Regions from separate parts of the Mesorhizobium sp. M0136 genome, predicted to be linked through region 1. Evidence: riboswitches for the same ligand, from Rfam matches in the RefSeq annotation. Region 1 holds a riboswitch; the other holds the start of a gene.
The links. Region 1 has a riboswitch for cobalamin ahead of NKJ35_RS11290 (CbtB domain-containing protein). Riboswitches for the same ligand answer to the same signal wherever they lie in the genome.

Region 1 (3,402 bases):
TTTTTGCCATGGGCGAGATAGAGGCTGATGCCGACCAGGAACAGGAAACTCCAGGCGATGCAGCGCGCGTAGATTTTCCACCAGCCGAAGGCGGTGAGGCCGGGATCGGTGTAGCCGAAGAATTCGAGGTCCCAGGTGAAATGATAGCTCGCCATGGCAAGCAATGCGATGCCGCGTGCAATGTCGATAGCGGCGATGCGCTTCGACTTCGGTTGATCCTGAACGGCTGCGCTCGGCGTGTCGATGCTCATTGGTGTCGCTGTCTTGGTTCAGCCCCGGCAAGACGACTATCACGGTTGCCACCGTCAATAGAAGCAGGGCCTTGCGTCGCGTTGGTGACGGTCGGCATCAGGGCTGCTTTAGGCCAGAGCCGGAAAGCCTTTGGCCGGCTTCGTTTTTTGCCGTGAAGGCGTCGGTTTCCTGTTACCCGGCCAGGAATCGCCGCGGCAGATTTGTGCTCCAACCCTGCTTCGGGCGATTCGGCTTCGGGGAACACAATGGCTACCCATGTGCGCCATCCGATCTGGCTTGCGGCCTTGCGGCCGGCGGATGCCCGCACCTTCGCCTCGCTCTATGCGGTCGAATCCTTCGCGCGCGCCACCGTGTCCAGCGTCATCCCGATCCAGGCCTATGAGATACTGCACAACGAGCAGATCGTTTCGATCCTCTACACGATCGTGGCGATGCTCGGCCTGTCGGCGACGCTGTTCATGCCGATGCTGATCGCCCGCTTTGCCCGGCGCTGGGTCTATACCGCCGGCGCCTGCCTGCTGGCCGCCGGCTCGCTGTTCTTCGTCACCCATACGCTGGCCGGCCAGGTGGTCGGCATGCTCTGCCGCGTCGTCGGCGCCGGCGCGCTGGCGATCACGCTCAACCTCTACATCATGGACCATATCCGCAAGACCGATTTCATGCAGGCCGAGTCGCTGCGCATGGCGTGGTCGATGCTTGCCTGGACCGCCGGGCCGACCCTCGGCATTTACCTCTACACGCGTTTCGGCGTCTATGCCGCGCATGGCGCGGTGGCCGTCTTCGCCATGGCTTTGCTGGCGCTGTTCTGGACTTACCGGCTTGGCGATAACCCGTCGATCCGCCCCGGCAAGACGCGGCCGGTCAATCCGCTGGCCAATATCGGCCGCTTCGTCGCGCAGCCAAGGCTGAGGCTGGCCTGGCTGATCGCCTTCGGCCGCTCCTGCTTCTGGACGACGTTCTTCGTCTATGGGCCGCTGTTCATGGTGATCACCGGCGAAGGCAAGCTCGCCGGCGGCCTCTTGGTTTCGGCCGGCAATGCGCTTTTGTTCATGGCAATCTTCTGGGGCAGGGCAGGAAAGCGTTTCGGCGGCCGGCGCACCATGACGTTCGCCTATTTCGCGATGTCGGCAACGCTGCTGGCGGCCGGCGCCGTCGGCGAGGCCGCACCGCTCATCACCGGCGCCTTGCTGCTTTGCGGTGCCTTCTTCACCATCGCGCTGGATGCGCTGGGCTCGACCGCCTTCATGCGCTCGGTGCGCTCGTATGAGCGGGCACAGATGGCGGCGGTCTACCGCACCTATCTCGACTTTTCCGAGCTGACGCCGCCGCTGGTCTATTCCGTGGTGCTGGCGTTCTTCGGCCTGGGCGCGGTTTTCGCGACCCTCGGCCTGCTGGCGGCGATCTGCGGCTTCGTCACCTGGCGCTATCTGCCCAAATCGCTTTGATGTTCGAGCGCCGCATGGCGCGCGCGCACCCAATTGTGGAAGCGGTGCGGTGCCGCATCGAACGCAGGCCGTTCTGTTCGACCGCGCAGATCGCGACGTCTGCGGCGCCAGTTCTCCGGTTTGGCGAGGCGGCGCATTCGCCACACGATCCGGCGGAATTTGGTTTGCCGGGCGCGGCGATTCTGCCTATAGTCGCTGATGTCGTCGGTTCCGTTTGGAACCAAGAGGGAATGCGGTGCGGGCGAAATTGTTTGCCCAATGCCGTGGCTGCCCCCGCAACTGTGTGCGGTAGTCCTCTCCATATGCCACTGAAGGTTCGCCTTCGGGAAGGTGGGGAAGGGCGCTGATCCGCGAGCCAGGAGACCTGCCGGCGACAGGAAACTGACTTCTATGCCCTCGGGTGGAGGGCGAAAGGACAAGACATGAATACCGCTTCCGTTTCGCTCGGCGCTTCCGCCTCCTCGCAGTCGCGTCTCATGCAGCTGGCGCTTGCTGCATTCCTCGGCATTTTCGTCATGGGCTTTGTCGGCTTTTCGCATATCGATGCCGTCCACAATGCCGCGCATGACTATCGCCACTCGATGGGCTTTCCCTGCCACTGACAAGGGGCTGACATCATGACACTGTTTCGCAACGTCGTGTTCATCGCGGCGATCGCAGGGCTTGTGGCCGGCGTCGTTCTCGCCTGCATGCAGGCCTACGCCACCGTGCCGCTCATCCTGAAGGCGGAAGTCTACGAACAGGCCGGCGGCGGCCATGACCATGCCGCGGCACCTGCGGCACCGGCCGAAAACGCAGCGGGCACGATGGCTATGAGCAACGCCGCGCCGGCACCGGCTGAAGCAATGGCTCCGGCTGAAGACGAAGGCTGGGCGCCGGCCGACGGCTTCGAGCGCTTTGGCTTCAGCGTCGTTGCCAATATCGTCACCGGCATTGGCTTCGCACTGGTCCTGGTCGCGGTTTCGGAATTCGCCGGCGGCATCGGCAATTGGCGCCAGGGCCTGTTCTGGGGGCTTGCCGGCTTTGCCGTGTTCACGCTGGCGCCCGGCCTCGGCCTGCCGCCGGAACTGCCGGCGATGCCGGCGGCCGACCTTGTCCAACGCCAGATCTGGTGGTGGGCAACAGTGGTGGCGACAGCGGCCGGTCTCGGCCTTATCGCCTTCCGCAGATCGCTGCCGCTGGCGATTCTTGCCGTGGCGTTGATCGTTGCGCCGCATACTGTCGGCGCGCCTCAGCCCGACAGTTTCGAGACGGCGATTCCGGAAGGCCTGCATCATCAGTTCGTGGTGGCGGTGACGCTGACCAATCTGGTGTTCTGGCTGATGCTCGGTATGGTCGTCGGGCTGGTGCGCGGACGCTTCACCGGCGCGGCAACCAGCCTGCGCGACAGCTTTGCCTGACCGCGCTGCCGGGGCGCTGACCCTGGTCATCGGCGGTGCGCGCTCCGGCAAGAGCGCGCATGCCGAGAGGCTGGTGAGCGCCTGTCCGGCGCCGTGGAGCTATATCGCCACAGCGCAAGCCTATGACGAGGAGATGCGTCAGCGCATCGCGCTGCACCGCTCGCGGCGAGGCGATGGCTGGACGACCATCGAGGCGCCGCTCGACCTTGCCGGCGCGATCGAGGCACTGCCCGACGGCCAGCCGGTGCTGATCGACTGCCTGACGCTGTGGCTGACCAACCACATGCTGGCCGACCATGATGTCG
Region 2 (3,402 bases), on a different contig from region 1:
CACCCTGGACCCTTCTGGGTCTCACCTTCCTGATCGGCTGTGGTTGGGCATTGCACGATCCCTCTTGGCAAGCCTCGATGGGGGATATCCTGCCTCGCGAACACCTGCCAAGCGCGGTTGCGCTCAACGGCATGAGCTACAATCTCATGCGCAGCATCGGGCCGGCGATTGGCGGCATAATCGTGGCCACAGCCGGTGCGGCCTTCGCGTTCCTCTTCAACGTCTTTTGCTACTTCGCTCTGATCGCTGCGCTGTTGCGGTGGAAAGCCGCACGGGCACGACAAGCGTTGCCGCGGGAGGCTTTCGGCAGTGCGATGGCGGCGGGCTTCCGTTACGTGCTCTTGTCGCCGAACCTCCTCAAGGTGATGTGCCGGAGTTTCATTTTCGGCCTCACCGCCGTTGTCATTTTGGCTCTCCTGCCGTTGGTTGCGCGCGAACAGATCAAAGGGACTGCGGTCACCTACGGCGTGATGCTCGGCTTCTTCGGCCTGGGAGCGATTTGCGGCGCGCTCCTCATCGGGCGGGTCCGAGAAGTTCTCTCCAACGAATGGGTCATTCGCGGTGCGTTCTTTATATTGGCGATCAGCTGCTTCTTTCTGGCATGGAGTGAGCACGTTTGGCTGAGCTGTCTCCTCCTCATGCCGGCCGGTGCGGCTTGGATTCAATCATTCTCGCTGTTTAACGTCACAGTGCAGCTTTCGGCGCCGCGGTGGGTGGTTGGACGCGCCCTGTCTCTCTATCAGACGGCCACATACGGCGGCATGGCGGCGGGAAGCTGGCTTTGGGGCGAACTGGCGGATGTCCAAGGTGTTTCGGGAGCCTTCCTCGTCGCCAGCGTGGTTCTTGTGATTGGTGGACTGATGGGGATCGTTCTGCCTCAGCCGGATTTCGAAACGCTCAATCTGGATCCGACCAACAAGTTCAGCGAACCGACGCTGCAACTTAACCTGCGGCCACGAAGCGGTCCGATCATGGTGATGGTCGATTATCGTATCGATCAGAGAGATGTCCCAGAATTTCTCAGTGTGATGACATCGTGGCGAAAAGCCCGGCTGCGAGATGGCGCCAGACAATGGGCGTTGCTGCGTGACCTGGAAAAGCCCGAACTATGGACCGAGTGCTATCATGTGCCAACCTGGGTCGAGTATGTTCGCCACAACAACAGGCAGACCCAGGATGACGCCGAAATCGTTGCGCGCCTGGAAGCGCTGCACCGTGGCGATTGCCCGCCCAAGACGCATCACAAGATCGAACGCCAAACCGTGCGCGTGCACGACGATTTGCCGCTCAGGCCTCATTTGGACAGGACTTGAGCTGGCCCGGTGGTTTAAGCCGGGTTCCCTTGAGCCGGTGGGCTGCGAACAAGCAGTTCGAGACATTGGCCTCGATCACTTCGCAACACGCGGCTGCAGCGGGCCTCGGGTGCTCCCCTCGAAGTCGTTGTGTCGTATCACCGAGGGCATCACAGCCAACACCTTCCACATGGGCAACAGCCTCGCCATTGAGCCGAATATGGTCGCGAGCAGATCACCAAAGAAGCGGTCGGAACCTCGGAACGAAGTTCGACGCCGAGGTGGCGTTCGCATGATGCGGGAAGCAGCACCACGGCGCTTAACGGTATGGTTGCCGCCGGCAGCCGACGAACTCCTATCCTGCTGGACCGCTGTGCGTCATTGCTTTGATTTACCAGGCGCTCAAGGCTCCCACAGTCCTGGCTTTCGAGACGACCTTTGGGAAACATGCAACCCGAATTTAACATAACGACATAAACATTTCTTTATGCGGCGTTGACAAGGAAGCGAACTGCTGTAATTGTCTCCCGTGTCGTGGTTCTCCGTACGGCGCTGCCGCAGCGGAGCTAAGAGGGAAGCCGGTGCGATGCCGGCGCTGCCCCCGCAACTGTTAGCGGCGAGCCAACCCCACTCATGTCACTGAGGCGAATAGCCTTGGGAAGACGGGTAGAGGCTATGACCCCGCGAGCCAGGAGACCTGCCACGGCGAATTACGTCCACGGGCGGGGTGTCTCGGTGGCCGCTGCAGCCTGGCGTTCGTGCCGGCCTGCTAGCGCCTTCCTTGTCACCGACGCCCCAACCATCGGGGTCTGGCATGACTGTCTCTCAGCAAATTCCTGTAGCAACGCTCGGCGTGCCGCGCTTCGGTCGTAAGCGAGAACTGAAATTCGCGCTTGAAAGCTACTGGTCCGGAAAATCTTCCGCTGGCGACCTTCTCACCAGTGCGAAGGCGCTCCGTGCCGCTAGCTGGGAGGAGCAGCACGATCGCGGCGTGTCGAAAATCCCGTCGAACGACTTCTCGCTCTACGATCATGTGCTCGACACCGCAGCCATGGTCGGCGCCGTTCCATCCCGTTACGGCTGGAATAGCGGCGAGGTTCCACTTGAAATCTACTTCGCAATGGGGCGGGGCAACCAGGGTCAGACGGAGGATTGTCGACACGCTGGTCACCAGCAGGCGGCTCATCGGTCTGATGTAACCGCGATGGAAATGACCAAGTGGTTTGACACCAACTATCACTACATTGTGCCGGAACTCAACGATGATCAGACGTTCGCCCTCTCGTCGACGAAACCGGTCGATTACTTCATCGAGGCTAAAGCTCTCGGCGTTCACACACGCCCAGTCATCCTTGGACCGATCACCTTCCTCAAGCTGGCGAAATCGCCTGCCGAAGGATTCGATCCCATCGCGCTCCTGCCGCGGCTGCTGCCCGTCTACGAGCAACTCCTGCAGAGGCTGAAGCTGTCTGGAGCCGACTGGGTGCAGATCGATGAGCCAGCGCTTGTCCTCGATCTGAACCCGAACGAACGAGCTGCGTTCGAATTCGCCTATGGCCAGCTGTCGAAAGCCGCGCCCGAGCTGAAGATCATGCTGGCTACCTATTTCGGGCCGCTGGGAGACAATCTCGAAACCGCGGTTTCTCTGCCCCTGGCCGGGCTGCATATTGATCTCGTGCGCGCTCCCGAGCAGCTGGAAACGGTGGGTCGGCTCGCACGGAAGGATCTGGTGCTCTCGCTTGGCTTGATCGATGGCCGCAACGTCTGGCGTGCGAACCTGCCCGCCATTCTCGACCGCATCAAACCGATCGTCGCCGGCTGGCCCTTGGACCGCGTCGAGATCGCGCCTTCTTGCTCGATGCTGCATGTGCCGATCGACCTCCGCATGGAGACGGAACTCGACGCGGACATCAGGTCGTGGCTCGCCTTCGCGGCCCAGAAGACCGACGAGTTGGTGTTGCTTGCCCGGGCCCTGTCCCAAGGCAGGGATGCGGTGGCAGGCGCGTTGAAAGCGTCTGCCGAGGCTGCCGCCACTCGCGTGACATCCACGAAGATCCATGAACCGCTGGTTGAGGGGCGGATCGCCAGCATTGACGACAGCATGAAGCGA

Region 2: linked by a shared signal. The riboswitch ahead of metE (5-methyltetrahydropteroyltriglutamate--homocysteine S-methyltransferase) and the one ahead of NKJ35_RS11290 (CbtB domain-containing protein) in region 1 are both predicted to bind cobalamin.

Annotation. Positions count from the first base shown of each region.
Region 1 is NZ_JAMYTP010000007.1:225,477-228,878, reverse strand. Features, by position in the region: gene NKJ35_RS11300 (heparan-alpha-glucosaminide N-acetyltransferase) at 1-251, opposite strand, end outside; gene NKJ35_RS11295 (MFS transporter) at 498-1,697, shown strand; cobalamin riboswitch at 1,886-2,083, shown strand; gene NKJ35_RS11290 (CbtB domain-containing protein) at 2,120-2,299, shown strand; gene NKJ35_RS11285 (CbtA family protein) at 2,315-3,097, shown strand; gene cobU (bifunctional adenosylcobinamide kinase/adenosylcobinamide-phosphate guanylyltransferase) at 3,090-3,402, shown strand, end outside.
Region 2 is NZ_JAMYTP010000036.1:1,561-4,962, forward strand. Features, by position in the region: gene NKJ35_RS28375 (MFS transporter) at 1-1,313, shown strand, start outside; cobalamin riboswitch at 1,811-2,011, shown strand; gene metE (5-methyltetrahydropteroyltriglutamate--homocysteine S-methyltransferase) at 2,107-3,402, shown strand, end outside.